Linked DNA regions of Methylosinus trichosporium OB3b. The protein of the gene in region 2 binds, or shares a complex with, the protein of the main gene of each other region. Links are inferred from orthologs where the notes say so. Each region holds a gene or a part of one and is shown on either strand. Other genes may lie near its edges. The genes, in order: metK and groL.

Region 1 (8,462 bases), 3.0 Mb from region 2 along the record:
ATAGACGCGCCCGGTCGCCCAGGGGCTGGAGCCGCGAAAGCGATCCTCGCCGATCTCTTCGAGGTGAAGGACCCGGAGCAGGGCGCTCGGTTCAGCGGCGGCGCTCAATCGATGCGCCGCGCTTCTTCCGGCAGCATGATCGGAATGCCGTCGCGGATCGGATAGGCGAGGCGCGCCGGGCGCGAGATCAGCTCCTGCCGCGCGGCGTCATATTCCAGCGTCGATTTGGTCAAGGGGCAGACGAGAATCTCGAGGAGGCGCGGATCGACCTTGGTCGCCTCGGGAGCCGGCGCCTCGTCGGCGGGCTCGCTTTGCTTGTCTGCGTCTTCCATCATAGCCCTGCCTCCCGCCATGGCGAAGCGCTGGCGCGCGCGTCAGTGGAAATGCGGCGGCTCGTCGCTGTTCTGCGCGAGATCGAGCTCGGCGAGCGCGACGAGCATCTCCGCACGCGATTTGAGGTCGATCGCCTCGAGCAGCGCTTGCTTCTCATTGGCGCCGAACGGGCTCATCATCGCCAGCGCATTGACCAGCGCCTCATTGGGCGCCGCGTCTATGCTGCTCCAATCGACCTCGAGCTTGGAGCCTTCGGCGAATTCGCGCAACATGCGGATCATACCGGAACGGTCGACGTCCTCCTCGCCGGCGCCCGGCTCGAGATCGAAGAGGAAGCGCTCGTAGCTGACGCGGCATTTGCGATAGGGGAGCGTCGACGGCAGCTCCTCCATGATGTCGAAACGGGCGATTCCCGTGAGCGAGATCATATAGCGGCCATCGCCCGTCTCGAGGAAGCGGGTGATGCGGCCGGCGCAGCCGGTCCGGTGCAGCGCCGGCGCCGCCTCGCGCTCATCCTCGCCGGACAGAGGCTGAATCATGCCGATCACGCGCTGCGACGCGATGGCGTCGTCGATCATGGCGAGATAGCGCGGCTCGAAAATATTGAGCGGCAGCTCGCCGCGCGGCAGCAGCAGCGCGCGCGTCAGCGGAAACACCGGAAGCACTTCCGGCAGTCCGTTCGCATCTTTGTAGGGACGGTTGACGCTCATTTGGGCCGCGCAGCGATCGACGCCACTCCTCTCTCAGGAGAACAATAGCGACGACAGGCGTCGTCTGGCGCCGATGGTCGCCTTATCGAGCGGACCCCAGGCGTCGAAGAATTGGATGAGCTGCTTCCTCGCCCCATCGTCGCTCCAACTACGGTCCTTGCGGATGATGTCAAGGAGCGCCGTCGCGGCGTCATCGCGCTTGCCCTTGGCGTTGAGCGCCAGAGCGAGATCGAAGCGCGCTTGCAGATCATCGGGATCGAAGGCGATGCGCCTTTGCAATTCGTCGACCTCGTCGAGCTCGGAGGCGCGCAGCGCATTCTCGAGCGTCGCCGCCGCGGCCGCGACGCCGGCGTCTCCGGCGAGCTCGGCCGCAAGCCCCTCGAGCAACGCCTGCGCCTCGGCGAGGCGATCCTGCTCGACGAGCAGCCGGGCGAGCTCCGCCACGGCTTTCGGCAGCGGCGGGTCGCGCGAGACGAGATCGGTCAGAATGGCTTCGGCGCCGGCGAGATCGCCTTCGCCGATCAGCGCCTCGGCGACGAGGAAAGCGTCAGCGCCCTCGTCCTCGAGCGGGCCGACGAGCCGCTCGACGAAGCCGCGCAGCTGAGTCTCGGGCAGGGCGCCGACGAAGCCGTCGGCGGGTCGGCCGCGCACGAAGGCGATCACGGCGGGGATCGATTTGATCCCGAGCTGGCCGGCGATCTCCGGATGGTCGTCGATGTTCATCTTGACGAGCTTCACCTTGCCGCCGGCCGCCTTGACGGCGCGTTCGAGCGCCGGCGCGAGCTGCTTGCAAGGGCCGCACCACGGAGCCCAGAAGTCGACCAGCACGGGCTGGCGCAACGAAGCTTCCATCACATCGGCGCGAAATCCCGCCGTCGTCGTCTCTTGCGCGCCATCGCCCGCGCCGAATGCTTCCGTCGCCATTGTAGCGAATCTCCCGCCGAGACGGCGTCATCGACGCCTTTGGAACATCCCGCGTCCTCAACGCCTCGCGAATGTCAGATAGACCGGTTTGCGGCCGGCCGCCATCGCTTTCGCCTCGTATTTCGTCTGCGTCCAACCGTCCCAGGGCGAGAGCCAGTCCTGCGCCGACTGCGCGCGCCAGTCGAAATCGGGCGAGGCGGCGAGGCGCGCCAGCGTCCAGCCGGCATAATCGTCTATGTCGGTCGCAAAGCGCAATTGCGCGCCCGGCGTCATGACGCGGGCGAGCTTGGCGAGATTGTCCGGCGAGACGAGGCGGCGCTTGCGGTGGCGCCGCTTCGGCCAGGGATCGGGATAGAACAGATAGACGCGCGCGAGGCTGGCGTCCGGCAGCCAGTCGACGACCTCGATGGCGTCGCCCTGGCGCAGGCGAATATTGCCGAGGCCCTCCGCGGCGATGCGCGCGAGCAGGCGGGCCATGCCGTTGACGAAGGGCTCGCAGCCGATGAAGCCGACGTCCGGGTTGCGCGCCGCGGTCGCGATCAGATGCTCGCCGCCGCCGAAGCCGATCTCGAGACGCGTCTCGCGCACTCGCGAATCGAACAGCGCCCGCGCGTCATGCGGCGCGGGCGCGCTGAGATCGAGCAGCAGCTTCGGCAGCAGCTCGTCGATGAGGCGGGCCTGGCCGGGCCGCAGCGCCTTGCCCTTGCTGCGCCCATAGAGGCGGCGAGGCGTGAAATCCTCGCCCGCCGCCGCCCCGCTCCGCCCCTGCGTCTTGTCTCCGCTCAGGAGAAATGCGCCTTCAGCGCGTCGGCGAGGTCGGTCTTCTCCCAGGAGAAGCCGCCCTCCGCGTCCGGCGTCCGGCCGAAATGGCCATAGGCCGAGGTGCGGGCGTAGATCGGCTTATTGAACTGGAGATGCTCTCTGATGCCGCGCGGCGACAGCCGCATGATCTGCGGCAGCACCGCTTCCAGCTTGTCCTCCGCGACCTGACCGGTTCCGTGCAGATCGACATAGATCGACAGGGGCTCGGCGACGCCGATCGCATAGGAGAGCTGCAGCGTCGCGCGATCGGCGAGGCCGGCGGCGACGATGTTCTTGGCGAGATAGCGGGCCGCATAGGCCGCCGAGCGGTCGACCTTGGTCGGATCCTTGCCCGAGAAGGCGCCGCCGCCATGCGGGGCCGCGCCGCCGTAAGTGTCGACGATGATCTTGCGGCCGGTGAGGCCGGCGTCGCCGTCCGGGCCGCCGATGTGGAACTTGCCGGTCGGATTGACGTGCCAGACCGTCTCCTTGGTGATCCAGCCGGACGGCAGCGCCGCGACGATATAGGGCTCGACGAGCTTGCGAATATCCTGCGGCGAGAGGCTCTCGTCGGTGTGCTGATGCGACAGCACGATCTGCGTCGCCTCCACCGGCTTGCCGTTCTCATAGCGCAGCGTCACCTGGCTCTTGGCGTCCGGGCCGAGGCCCTTCTCCTTGCCGGAGTGGCGCGCCTGGGCGAGGCTCTCGAGAATCTTGTGGGCGTAATAGAGCGGCGCCGGCATCAGATCCGGCGTCTCGCGCACGGCGTAGCCGAACATGATGCCCTGGTCGCCCGCGCCTTCGTCCTTGTTGCCGGCGGCGTCGACGCCCTGGGCGATGTCCGCCGACTGGGCGTGCAGCAGCACCTCGACATCGGCGTGCTGCCAGTGGAAGCCGTCCTGCTCATAGCCGATCGCGTGAATGGCCTTGCGGGCGACGTCGACGATCTGCTCCTTGGGAATGGCCGGGCCGCGCACCTCGCCGGCGATCACCACGCGATTGGTGGTGGAGAGAGTCTCGGCCGCGACGCGGATCAGATAGGGATCGACGCCGAATTTGGCCCCCTCACGAAAGAAAAGATCGACGATCTCGTCCGAGATGCGGTCGCAAACCTTGTCGGGATGACCCTCGGAAACCGACTCGCTCGTGAAAAGATAGTTCTGTCGCGTCACGTCCATCTCCGTCTGCGCGTGGAACCGTCCTCGGGCCATCGCGGTTCGGTAGATCAGTACAGGCGCGAGCCCGCTCGTCAAGTCGCGCTCTATCGGAGGCTCCGTACGCCGGCGCCGTCCGGCGCGGCTATTTCGCGGCGTCCTCGCCGCCCGCGGGGACGCCGTCCTCGCTCTGGTCGGCGAGGGTGGAGATGAGATCGATCACCCGCTTGCGCACCTTCGGGTCCTTGATGCGGGCGAAAGCGCGGTTGAGATGCAGCCCCTCGGCCGTGGACAGGAACTCGACCACATATTGCGACGAGGATTCCTCGGCGAAGCCGTCGCCCGGCGCGCCCACCGACGGCGCGCCATCGAAGAAGAAGGACGGCGGGACGTTCAGCGTCTTCGAAATCTGCTGAAGCCGGCTCGCGCCGATGCGATTGGTGCCCTTCTCGTATTTCTGCACTTGCTGGAAGGTCAGCCCCAGCGCTTCGCCGAGCTTCTCCTGGCTCATTTTCAGCAAGACGCGCTGCATGCGCACGCGGCTTCCGACATGCCGGTCTATCGGATCGGGCGCCTTCTTCACTGCGTTTGATCTCCCTTGCCCAACTCACCGACTTCGGTCGGATAGAATTGAATTACCATCGGGTTCGACAGCCTGTCACGTCGGCGCCCGCGCGGCGCCGACGGTTCGCCATTAAGCACCCGCTCGAGCCGTCAAGTCAAACCCGCAAACCCGCGAACACGCCCCAGAGCCGCAAAAATTATTGTGAAGAACCAAAGCGTTGAAGTCCAGAGAAAAGGATGGAGGGCAAAGGGAGGCGGGCTCGCCGGCTTGGGCAGACGGCCGTCGAGCACATCTTCGACTCCGAGTGGCAGAGCGCCGAGAATTCGCCCATATGGATCGACGATGGCGGAGACGCCCGTATTGGCCGCGCGCACCAGCGGCAGACCCTCCTCGATGGCGCGCAGGCGCGCCTGGGCGAAGTGCTGATAGGGCCCGCTGGTCGCGCCGAACCAGCCGTCATTGGTGACGTTGAGCAGAAATTGCGGCCGCTCCGGCCCGTCGGGCTCGACGGTCTCGCCGGGGAAGATCGCCTCATAGCAGACGAGCGGCGCGGCGAGCGGCAGGCCGGGCGCGCGCAGGCGCCGCGGGCCGGCGCCTGCGTCCCAGACTCCGGGCACGAGATGGGTGGCGCCGAGCGGCCCGAGCAGGCCGGCGAGCGGCAGATATTCGCCGAAGGGCACGAGATGAATCTTGTCATAGGCGGCGACGATGCGGCCGCGCTGCAAGGCGAGAATGGCGTTGAAGATTTTCGTGCGGCGCGCCCCGCCCGGCGCGTCCTCGACACGCGCGGCGCCGGTCAGCAGCGTCGCATTCTGCAGCGTCGCGGCGATGCGCGCCATTGCCTGCGGCTCACGCGAGAGGATGAAGGGAAAGGCCGATTCCGGCCAGATCACATGCGTCACATCGGCGACGCCGGAATGGCCCGGGGCTATGGCTCGGTCGGTGAGCTCGAGATAGCGGCGCAGAATCTCGCCGCCGTTCTCCGGCTTGAATTTGGCGTCCTGCGGCAGATTGGGCTGCATCAGCCGCAGCGTCACGCCGTCGACGAAGCCGCTCTCGCCGCGCAGGAGGCGCAGGCCCCCGTAGACGCCCATTGCGGCGGTGAGGATCAGAGCGACGAGGATCGCCGGCGTCATCCGCCGCCTTCCGCCGTCGGCGAGCGTGGCGGGCGCGGCGAACAGGATCACCGCGAGAATGTCGAGCCCGTGCAGGCCGACGAGCGCCGCCGTCTGGTCGAGCACGGGGACGCTCGCCAGCGCCATGCCGACATCATTCCAGGGGAAGCCGGTCATCACATGGCCGCGCAGCCATTCGGAGGCGGAGAGCCCGGCGGCGAGCGCGAAGACGCGCAGCGAGCCCGGCGTCCACAGCAGCCGGGCGAGGGCGAAGCCGAGCGCGGTGAAGCAGGCGAGGCCGGCCGGCACGCCGATGACGGCGAGCGGCAGCGCCCAAGCGAATTGATCGGCCTGCACCAGCAGCGCGGCGCCGAGCCACCAGAGGCCGGCGAGGAAATAGCCGAAGCCGAGCCACCAGCCGGCCGCCGCCGCGGACAGCATCGAGCCCCGGGCGAAGGAGAGCGCGCCCGCGCCGCGCGCCGCCGCCGCACCGTCGAGCAGCCAGACGGCGGCGCACATGGGGACGGCCATCGCGGGCGCGAAATCGATCGGCGCGAGGGCGAGCGCTCCGCAGGCGCCGGCGAGAAAGGCGATCCCCCGCCGCGTCCAGCCCTCGGCGAGGATGACGCGCTGGGGAAGAGTGAGGGCGGGCCGCGCGCCCGCGCCATCCGTTGTGATCGAAGCCTGCGTCATGGAGTCCTGCTCGATTCGAGACAGGGCGATCCTAGCCGCTTCCCGCCCCGCGCCCTAGAGCTTCGCGCGAGCGGGCGACGACGCGCTCATTTCGGCGCGATCTGATAGACTTTCATGATCGTGGGAGATTGTCGCTCGAAGAGATACCAGTTCGGATCGGCGACCTGGAAAGTCTGGCCCGGCAGTTTTATTTCTTCGTGCTTGCCGACGTCGTTGGAGGAGTAGGTCTCGTATTCGTCCACGAACATTTGGATCATGGATGAATCGGCGATCCCACTTTCAATGTACAACCAGCGTGCGACTCCGTCCGCGCTCGGGTCGAAGACATACAGAAAATATTTCGAAACGAAGCTCGTCCCGCGGCGAACCGGCTTCAACATCATGAAAAGCAGTCCGCCCGGAAGCGCCGCCGCAGGTCTCGCCAGTGTGTAGAGATTAGGGCAGAGGTTGTGGGCCTCATTATAGGACAAGATGCAGTCGCTGGCGGTGATCTGAACCGCGTCCGGCAGGTTTTCCTTGATCATGGCCGACGAACGGGAAAGCGAGATCAGCGTCACGCCGACAGGCGGCGGCGGGACCGTCGGAAGCGGTATGGACGGCGTCGAAGGCGTCCTCAGAACAATCTGGTTCGAGATCGCATAGACTGCCGGCGACGCGGAGCCGATCGGCGTCGCCGCCCCATAGGTGAATTTGTTCTGGGCCCAGCCCGCCGGCGGCGTGGCGACATAGCCTTGCAGCTGGGTCTCGTCGATGGTGCGCCTCAGCGTTTTCGTCGCCGCAAGCACTGTCGACGCCGAGATCATCAGTCCCGCGACGACGCAAATCGTTTTTTTCATGGATGCGATCCTTCGATCATCCCTGATGAATGTCATGATGCGGAATGGCGCGCGGCGCCCTTACTTCGGCGCGATCTGATAGGCCTGCACGACGGTGGGAGACTGTCGCTTGAAGAGAAGCCAGTTCGGATCGGCGACCTTGAAGGTCTGGCCCGGGATGTTCATTTCGCTCGAGCCTACGCGCACCCCGGAAGGGTCGATGGACTCGTCCCCGAGCAGGTCGAGAATGGCTTTGTCGGCGAGCCCGTCCTTCACGAGCAGCCAGCGTTCGGCGCCGACCGCGCTCGGATCGAACACATATTCCCAATATTTCGGTGAGGTGCTTTTTTTATACAGAACCGGCTTTATGATCATAACAACGAGGGCGCCCGGCAGCGCCGCAGAGGGCCTCGCGACGACATAGAGAGCAGGGCATGTATCGGGTGTGCCGTAGACCAGAAGGTTGCAGTCGCTGGCCTTCACTTGAACGGCGTCCGGCAGGTTTTCTTTTGTGAGAACGTTTCGCGACAGCGAGATCAGCGTCAAGCCACTGGGCGGCGGAGGCGCCGTCGGGGGCGTGGCGTTGGAGCCGGCGGTTTCCAGCAGCGAGCTTTGTCTCGAGATCGCATAGACTGCCGGCGACGCCGAGCCGATCGGCGTCGCGGCCCCGTACACGAAGCGGGTGGGAGCCCAGCCGGCCGGCGGCGTGGCGACATATCCTTGCAGCTGGGTTTCGTCGATGGTGCGCTTCAGCGTCGCCGTTCCCGCTGGCGCGGTCGACGCCGAGATCATCAGTCCCGCGACGACGCAAATCGTTTTTTTCATGGATGCGATCCTTCGATCATCCCTGATGAAAGTCATGATGCAGTATGGCGCGGCTCATTTCGGCGCGATCTGATAGACCTGCACGACGGTCGGAGACTGTCGCTTGAAGAGATACCAGTTCACATCGGCGACCTTGAAGGTCTGGCCCGGGATGTTCACTTCGCTCGCTCTGCCGCGCGCTCCGGAAACGTTGTCGGCAGCCTCGTCCACGAACAAATTCACCATAGGGGTGTCGCTGAGACCGTCCTGCACGAGCCGCCAGCGGTCCGCGCCGACCGCGCTCGGATCGAAGACATATTCCCAATATTTCAGATAAGCGCCATTCCTGTACACGACCGGCTTCATGACCAAGACGACGAGGCCGCCCGGCAGAGCCGCTGCGGGCCGCGCGGCGGTGTAGAGATAGGGGCACACTTTGGAAACGCCATAGGCCGAAAAAACGCAGTCGCTGGCCGTTATCTGGACGGCGTCCGGCAGGTTTTCTCTGGTCAGGGCGTAGCGCGAGAGCGAGATCAATGTCAGACCGG
Region 2 (8,474 bases):
TTCGGCGCACGATCATGACAGAAAACGGAGGCGCCCTGCGCAGCGCCCTGCAGGCCCGCGCGCGCCGACGCATGCGGCGCAGCGGCGACGAAGACACTGAATAGCAGCGCGCAAACCGAGACGATCGCGAGGAACGCGCGCATTTCTGCTCTGAGGCCTCCGCCCTGTGACATAAATGTCTCTTAACGGATTTTTTAATTTCTGACAATCTGCAGGGTCTTGGAATTGTTCTCCGCTACGCTCTAATGGCCGCCGCTCGTCTCGACACGGTTAACAGCGTACCCCTCGGCAATGGCGCTCCTCACTTTCGTCCGGCTCCTTTTCGTCCTCGCCCTGCTGACGCAGGTCGCGGCCGGCGCATTCGCGTCGCCGCAGAGCGGCGGCGCGCGGCTGTGCGGCTTCACGCATAGCGAGGCGCGCGTCCCGACCGTCGTCGACGCCTCCGAGCAGGCGCCGCAGAGAGAGACGGGCCATCGACATGGCGCCTGCGTCCTCTGCCTCTTCGGCTCGGGGGACGCTCCGCTCCATGCGCGGATACTCGCCGTCGATCCGCTCGCCGTCGCCTCCGGCGCTCGTCTTTCCTTCGTCTATGCCGAGGGGCTGGTCCGCTTTTTCGTCGACCGCAACGCCTCGGCGCGCGCCCCGCCGTCCCTCTCCTGAGCCACGATCATCTCGCACTCGGCGCCGCCGGCGCCGGTGTTCCGGCATGCGCCTTCACAGGCGCCAGGGAAGGACATCGTTCATGCATCGTCATCATCTGCTGCGCGGCGTCTCCGCCGGCGCGCTCCTCGTCTGCGCGTCCGTCATCGCGCCCGCTTTCGCCCAAGAATCGCTGCCGACCATCGATATCGGCGCCGCGCAGACCGAGGGCTCGCCCCGTCCGGCGCCGGTCTCGACCTGGTCGCCGACACGCCCCGACGGCACGTCCGCGCAGGTCGAAAAATTCAAGCTGCCCAATACGGTGGCGAGCGTCACGCGCAAGGATATCGAGGACAAGATCAATGTCATCGACACCGAGGACGTGGTCAAATATCTGCCGAGCCTGTTCGTGCGCAAACGCAACAACGGCGATACGCAAGCCGTGCTTCAGACGCGCACCTGGGGCGTCTCGTCGAGCGCGCGCAGCCTCGTCTACGCGGACGATCTGCTGCTGACCGCGCTGATCGGCAACGACAATACGATCGGCGCGCCGCGCTGGGGCCTCGTCGCCCCGGAGGAGATCGAGCGAGTCGACATGCTCTACGGCCCGTTCTCGGCGCAATATCCGGGCAATTCGCTCGGCGGCGTGCTGCAGATCACGACGCGCATGCCCGACAAGCTGGAAGTGACCGCCAAGCAGAGCGTGTCCTTGCAGGATTTCTCGCTCTATGGAACGAACAAGCTGTTCAATACGGAGGTCACGAGCGCCTCGGTCGGCGACAAGGTCGGCGATTTCTCCTGGTTCGTTTCCGCGAACTACCAGCACGGCACGACGCAGCCGCTCACTTACGCGACCACGGGCGCCGGCGTGATGTATCCCGGCGCCTATTGGGCGACGAACAAATTCGGCGCGCCCAATGTGGTGGTCGGCAGCACCGGCAATCTCGAGAACGATCAGATCAACGCGAAGTTGAAGCTCGCCTATGATTTCTCACAGGCCATTCGCGCGACCTACACGCTGGGCTTCTGGTCGAATGACGGAACCTCGATCCCCGACAACTATCTCGCGCCTGGAACCCAGAACTTCTCGGCCACGCCCGCCCTCTCCGGCTCGACCTTGCAGAGTTTCGGGTCGGGGTATTACCGCATCCAGGAGAAGATGCTCACCAACGCGCTGGCGGTGAAGTCCAACACGGGCGGCCCGTTCGACTTCGAGATCTCGGCCTCACATTTCACCTATCTGCAATCCGATCAGCGCAGCCCCTGGTCGGCGCTCGCGACGGGCGGCTATACGCAGGCCGGCAAGGACGCGCGCTATGACGGGACCTATTGGACGCTTCTCGATCTCAAGGGCATCTTGAGGCCGGAGGGATTCCTTTCCGGTCATGACGTCAGCTTCGGATTGCACGGCGATCAATTCCACCTCAACAATCCGACCTATCTGACGTCCAATTGGACCGCCGGGGCCGCCACCGCCTATCCCGGCGTCGTCCTTTCGGTGGGCAATGGAACGACGCGGACACAGGCGCTCTGGTTCCAGGACTCGTGGAAAGTCCGGCCCGACGTCAAATTCACGGTCGGCGGGCGCTGGGAGCATTGGGAAGCCACGGACGGCTACAATCAGTCGCTGCCGACGAGCGCGGTCAATTCGACAGCGACGGCGATCGCGGCCACGAATCCGAACTCCGTGCAGCCGATCTATCAGCCCAATCTCTATCACACGCGCTTCTCCCCCAAGGGATCGCTGCAATGGACGCCGGATGAGGACTGGACGCTCACCGGCTCGATCGGCCTCGCCAATCGCTTCCCGACCGCGAAGGAGCTCTATAATTTGTCGACGGTCTCGTCGACAGGCCAGAACGTGAACCCCAATCCCAATCTGCGGCCCGAGGTCGCGCTTTCGAGCGAGATCGCGGTGGAACGTAAGATCGGCGAGGACGGCAATGTGCGCGTCTCCTTCTTCAACGAGGAGGTTCGCGACGCGATCATTTCGCAGAGCTCCTATCTCGCCGGCACCAACGTCCTCTCCACGACCAACAGCAATGTCGACAAGATTCGCAATCGCGGCGTCGAGCTCGCCGCGCGCAAGGACAATGTGCTGCTGAAGGGATTGGAGCTCTCGGGCAGCCTCACTTATCTCGACGCGCGGGTTCTGGCCGACAGCAGCTGGGTCCCATCCACGGCCTATCCCTGGAACACCTCGGTCGTCGGCAAGAATGTGCCGAACGTGCCCGACTGGCGCTGGACGCTCGCCGCCACCTATCGGCCGGACGAGCATTGGGCGCTCACCGCGGCGGCGCGCTTCCAGGGCCGCATGTGGACGACGCTCGACAACAATGACGTCGCCCATGGCGTCTATCAGAGCTTCGACCGCTTCTTCGTGCTCGACACCAAGATCTCGTATAAATGGAACCAGCACATCTCCTTCGCCTTCGGCGTCGACAACATCAACAACTATAAATACTTCCTGTTCCACCCGTTCCCGCAGCGGACCTTCGTCTTCTCAGGAAAATACGAGTTCGGTCATAATCGCGGCGAGCGCGGCATCTTCTTCGAGGGTGACGAGCCGGGCCTGTTCGACGCCTTCCGCACCGCCCTCGCGCGGTGAGATCGGAGTAAGATGGGGCGGCCCGGAGCCGATACGCGCTCCGGGCCGCCTTGCTTCCTCGCGGCGGGGCAAGCTTGCCGCGAAAGAAGACAGGAGAGCGCCGTCTCTCGAGGAAGACGGCGCGGCATGGGGTTCCGAGGCCGATGTTTCGCCCGAGCCGGCGATGCTCTGCTGTGCCGCAGCGCACATCACGAAGAAAAGGCCCCGGATCGCTCCGGGGCCTTCGTTTTTTCTCGGGGGAAGCGAGATCAGAAATCCATGCCGCCCATGCCGCCGCCCGGAGGCATCGCCGGCATGGTCTCCTTCTTCGGCTGCTCGGTGATCGTCGCCTCGGTGGTGACGATGAGGCCGGCGATCGAGGACGCGTCCTGCAGCGCCGTGCGCACGACCTTGGTCGGGTCGATGATGCCGAACTTCAGCAGATCGCCATATTCGCCGGTCTGGGCGTCATAGCCGTGATTGTAGTCCGTGGACTCGAGCAGCTTGCCGACCACGACCGCGCCGTCGCCGCCGGCGTTGTCCACGATCTGACGCGCCGGAGCCTGGATCGCCTTGCGGACGATCGAAACGCCGGTCTGCTGATCGGAATTGGCGACCTTGATGTCGGCGAGAGCGGCGATGGCGCGCAGCAGCGCGACGCCGCCGCCGGGGGAGATGCCTTCCTGCACCGCGGCGCGGGTGGCGTTGAGCGCGTCGTCGACGCGGTCCTTCTTCTCCTTCACCTCGACCTCGGTCGCGCCGCCGACGCGGATCACCGCGACGCCGCCCGCGAGCTTGGCGAGACGCTCCTGCATCTTCTCACGGTCGTAGTCCGAGGTGGTCTCCTCGATCTGCGCCTTGATCTGCTGGACGCGGGCCTCGATGTCCTTCTTCTCGCCGGCGCCGTCGATGACCGTCGTGTTCTCCTTGTCGATGCGGATGCGCTTGGCGCGGCCGAGCAGCGGGAGAGTGACGTTCTCGAGCTTGATGCCGAGATCCTCGGAGACGACCTGGCCGCCCGTCAGGATGGCGATGTCCTCGAGCATGGCCTTGCGGCGATCGCCGAAGCCCGGAGCCTTCACGGCCGCGATCTTCAGACCGCCGCGCAGCTTGTTGACGACGAGAGTGGCGAGCGCCTCGCCTTCGACGTCCTCGGCGATGATGAGCAGCGGCTTGCCGGTCTGCACAACGGCCTCGAGGATCGGCAGCAGCGGCTGCAGCGTCGACAGCTTCTTCTCGTGGATGAGGATATAGGGATCCTCGAGCTCGGCGATGAGACGCTCGGCGTTGGTGATGAAGTAAGGCGAGAGATAGCCGCGGTCGAACTGCAGGCCCTCGACGATGACGGTCTCGGAGTCGAGGCTCTTGGCCTCCTCCACCGTGATCACGCCCTCATTGCCGACCTTCTGCACCGCCTTGGCGATCTCCTGGCCGATGTAGCTGTCGCCGTTCGCCGAGATGGTGCCGACCTGGGCGATCTCGTCGTTGGAGGTGACCTTCTTGGAGTTCTTCTTGAGGTCGGCGACCACCGCCTCGACCGCGAGGTCGATGCCGCGCTTCAAATCCTGCGGGTTGAGGCCGGCCGCGACCGCCTTGGCACCTTCGCGAGCGATGGCGGCGGCGAGCACGGTGGCCGTCGTGGTGCCGTCGCCGGCGGTGTCGTTCTGCTTGGAGGCGACCTCACGAACGAGCTGCGCGCCGAGATTCTCGAACTTGTCGGCGAGCTCGATCTCCTTGGCGACGGTGACGCCGTCCTTGGTAATGCGCGGCGCGCCGAAGCTCTTCTCGATGACGACGTTGCGGCCCTTGGGGCCGAGAGTGACCTTCACCGCATTGGCGAGGATCTCGACGCCGCGCAGGATACGATCGCGCGCGTCGGAGGAGAAACGGATGTCCTTGGCTGCCATTGTCGTTCAGCTCCGTTGGAATAAGAGAATGTCGGGGAAAGCGCGAGGCGTCAGACGATCACGCCCAGAATGTCGCTTTCCTTCATGATGAGGAGATCTTCCCCGTCGATCTTGACCTCGGTGCCGGACCATTTGCCGAACAGCACGCGGTCGCCTTCCTTCACATCGAGGGCGACGAGCTTGCCGCTCTCGTCGCGCGAGCCCGGGCCGACGGCGATGACCTTGCCCTCGGCGGGCTTTTCCTTGGCGGTGTCCGGAATGATGATGCCGCCTTTGGTCTTGTCCTCGCCCTCGAGGCGCTTGACCACGACCCGGTCGTGGAGGGGACGGAACGCCATGTCGTCTTCCTTCATCTGGAGCCGGCGCGTCGCCGCGACGCGCGGGCGAAGATTGCGTAAAATGCCCATTAGCACTCACCCGCGGCGAGTGCCAGCAGGCAGGCGGTGACATAGGAACGCGCCCCCGCCTTGTCAAGGCGAGAGGCGTGAACTTCGTCGCGGCGAAGAACAAGTTTCTGATTATGCTGGGAAAGAAAGTTGAGGCGCCGGGCGAGAGCGGCGTCGCGCCGTCCCGGGTCCGATAAGAATTCGGCCGGGGCGCTCGGGCTCCGGCCGTCGGATGGGGCGGTCAGCGACGCGCTTCGGCGCCCTGCCCGGTCTTGGGAATGCGCAGCACCTGGCCGGGGTAGATCTTGTCCGGGTCCGACAGCAGCGGCTTGTTGGCGGCGAAGATCTCCTCATATTTGCCGCCCTTGCCGGCGCCATATTGCGACTCGGCGATCTTCCACAAGGTGTCTCCCTGGCGCACCTTGTAGAAGAGCGACTCGGTCTCGGTCTTGCCGACAGCGATATTGCTCTCGACCTGGGAGACGCCCTTGGTGTTGCCTACGGCGAGCACGATCTTCTCCGCCTCGCTGGTCGAGGCCGCCTTGCCGCCGAGCTTGACCTTGTCGCCTTCGACATTGATCTCGATCTTGGAGGCGTCGAGCCCCTGCTTCTCGATCTCCTTCTTCAATTCTTCGGGCGGCGCCGCGGCGTTCTCGGTCGCGCCCTTGGGAGCCGGCGCGTCCTTGGCGATCGGCTCGCCGCTCTTGGCGTGGTTCCAGAAATTGAAGAGACCCATTCGTCTTCTCCTTCACAGCATGGACGCGGCGGGAAGGCTCTCGCTCGCGTGCGGCTTAGATAGGGCGGAGACGGCGGGGTCGAGGGCGCCGGCGCGGCGCAGGGGGGCTGAACGGCCGGTCGTTCAGGCGGCGGCGCCGCAGCACTTCTTGTATTTCTTGCCCGACCCGCAAGAACAAGGATCATTGCGGCCCGGCCGCGCCTCGCGGATGACGGGCGCGCTCTTGCGGGCCTCGCCTTCGACGAAATACCAACGCTGATCGGCCGCCTCGAAGCGGAACAGGGCGCGCTCGCGATGCGTCTGACGCAGCCCTTCGGCGATATAATGGGCGGTGAAGTCGACATGGCCGGTCGCATCGCCCGGCTGGCCGTCCGCCGTCGCCTCGACATCCAGGCCGAGCCATTGCGAATTTTTCGACCAGCCGGTCGCCGCCTCGCGATGAAAGCCGGCGCGATGCTCGGGCGCCAGCGTGTCGTGCAGATAATCGATGTCGCCGAGCGCATAGGCCGTGTAGCGCGAGCGCATGAGCGCCTCCGCGGTCGGCGCGGGCCTCGACCCGTCGACATAGGGGCCACAGCAGGCGGAGAGAGGCGCCGGCTCAGCGTCTTTGGCGCGGCAGGGGCAAGGCTGTTCGGTCATGCGGGATGCGGCTCGTGTCGGAGAAAAAGATGCGGGACGACTACACCAGTTCCGCCGAGATCGAAAATGCGCCCGCCGTCCAGAACACGCCCTTTGCATGGAGTTGAAGAGAACCAGAAGGCTCGCGGTCCAAGCCCGGATCCGGACCGCGAGCCTTCAGATGAGTGAATTGTGATGATCGAACGATTTCGTTCGATCGGACAGCGCTCTAATGCCCCGCCGCCGGCGGCCGATCGGTGAGCGTCAGCAGAAAGGCCACGATCGCATCGATCTCGCCGTCGTCGAGCCGCGGCTTCTCGCCGGGATTGCGATCATAGGGGACCTCCTTCACATTCACATTCTCGTGGCTCTTGGGGGCGAGATCGTTGAATTTCGCCACTTTGCCGTCGACCTTGGGAAACCAGCGCTCGGGATTGGTGTCGCGCGTCGCATAGAAGGCGACGACGTCGCGCAGGCTCGAGAACACGCCATTATGCAGATAGGGGCCGGTGATCGCGACATTGCGCAAGGTCGGCGTCTTGAACTGCCCGCACAGCCCATCGACATAGCTCTGCGGCGCGAGCGGCCGAAACGCCTTGCGGACGCAGAGACCGGGATCGAAGAAGGCCGGGTCCTTGTTGTCGGGAATCTCGGGGTTGCGCGGCGCGCCGAGCGCATCGAAGGTGAAATCGGTGAACAGCCAGTCCTGCGGCTTGTGCGAGCCGGTCTGGCCCGCGTGGCAGGCGAGGCAATTGCCCTTCTTCTTGTCCTTGAACAGAGCGAAGCCGCGCGCCTCCTCCTTGGTCAGCTTCGCCTTGCCGCGCAGAAAATCGTCGAATTTCGACGAGAACGGGTGAAAGCGCGGCGTGCTTTCGAAGGCCGCGACCGCGCGGGCGATCTTCTCGAAGGCGTCCGGCTCGGAAAAAACAGTCTCGCCATAGACCTCTTTGGCGAGCCCGGCGTAATCGCCGGCTTTGATCTTGTCGAGCACGGCGGCCTTGGACGGATTGTTCATCTCGCGCGGCTCGAGCAGAGGCCCCTCCACCTGCGCGACGAGATCGTCGGCGCGCCCGTCCCAGAACATGCCGCCGGCTGGAACCAGCGCGCCCTCGGTCGCCTCCTCCTCCTGCTCCTCGACGAGGCCGAAACGCGGCGAGAAGGAGAGATAGGAGAGCGTGGGCGTGTTGCGCTTGCCGAGCACGCCGGGACGGCTGCCCTGCGCCAGCGCCGGAACCGGCGAGCCGTTGTTGCCCTGAAAGGCCTTGGACGCGTCATGGCAGGAGGCGCAGGAGACGCCCGGCGGCTCCGAGAGGCGCGCATCCTCGAAAATCCTCTTGCCCAGCAGCTCCTTCGGCGACAATCCCGCCTCATCCGCAGCGGGCGCCGGAGCCGCGGTCTCGGCCGTCGCAGGGCCGGAAACGGCGACGAAAAAACTGAGAACCGCCCCGGACGCCAGCGTCGCGAGCCGGCGCGAGAGCGCGGGCGCCATGAGAAACTCCGAATGCGAGAGATGCGCGATAAGCCTTATCTCGGCGCGAAATGTAGAAAATACGAAACGCGCGCGTCAAACGAGATAGATTGGACGCCTTCCAAACTAAAGC

Evidence for each region.
Region 1: the proteins of groL (region 2) and metK are in contact, whole or in part, in a cryo-EM structure (PDB 8P4O), measured with the Escherichia coli proteins. The link is inferred for Methylosinus trichosporium OB3b from one-to-one orthologs.

Annotation. Positions count from the first base shown.
Region 1 is NZ_CP023737.1:1,002,874-1,011,335, reverse strand. What follows is about bases 1,849-4,771. They hold metK (methionine adenosyltransferase), read right to left. Parts: upstream 3,947-4,771; coding sequence 2,750-3,946; downstream 1,849-2,749. Other genes in these bases: lnt (apolipoprotein N-acyltransferase), read right to left, coding at 4,637-4,771; CQW49_RS04850 (helix-turn-helix domain-containing protein), read right to left, coding at 4,068-4,505; trmB (tRNA (guanosine(46)-N7)-methyltransferase TrmB), read right to left, coding at 2,025-2,753; CQW49_RS04865 (thioredoxin family protein), read right to left, coding at 1,849-1,967. Outside these bases: CQW49_RS04880 (acyl-CoA thioesterase), read right to left, coding at 1-108; CQW49_RS04875 (Trm112 family protein), read right to left, coding at 105-335; CQW49_RS04870 (LON peptidase substrate-binding domain-containing protein), read right to left, coding at 375-1,043; more of CQW49_RS04865, read right to left, coding at 1,077-1,848; more of lnt, read right to left, coding at 4,772-6,295; CQW49_RS04840 (hypothetical protein), read right to left, coding at 6,382-7,131; CQW49_RS04835 (hypothetical protein), read right to left, coding at 7,192-7,935; CQW49_RS04830 (hypothetical protein), read right to left, coding at 7,990-8,462. UniProt on the Escherichia coli protein: Catalyzes the formation of S-adenosylmethionine (AdoMet) from methionine and ATP.
Region 2 is NZ_CP023737.1:4,022,740-4,031,213, reverse strand. What follows is about bases 2,815-5,749. They hold groL (chaperonin GroEL), read right to left. Parts: upstream 5,134-5,749; coding sequence 3,496-5,133; downstream 2,815-3,495. Other genes in these bases: groES (co-chaperone GroES), read right to left, coding at 5,184-5,471; CQW49_RS19070 (TonB-dependent receptor), read left to right, coding at 2,815-3,247. Outside these bases: CQW49_RS19080 (DUF2946 family protein), read right to left, coding at 1-143; CQW49_RS19075 (DUF2946 family protein), read left to right, coding at 292-660; more of CQW49_RS19070, read left to right, coding at 743-2,814; peptidoglycan-binding protein LysM, read right to left, coding at 5,761-6,255; CQW49_RS19050 (YchJ family protein), read right to left, coding at 6,379-6,894; CQW49_RS19045 (cytochrome-c peroxidase), read right to left, coding at 7,103-8,362.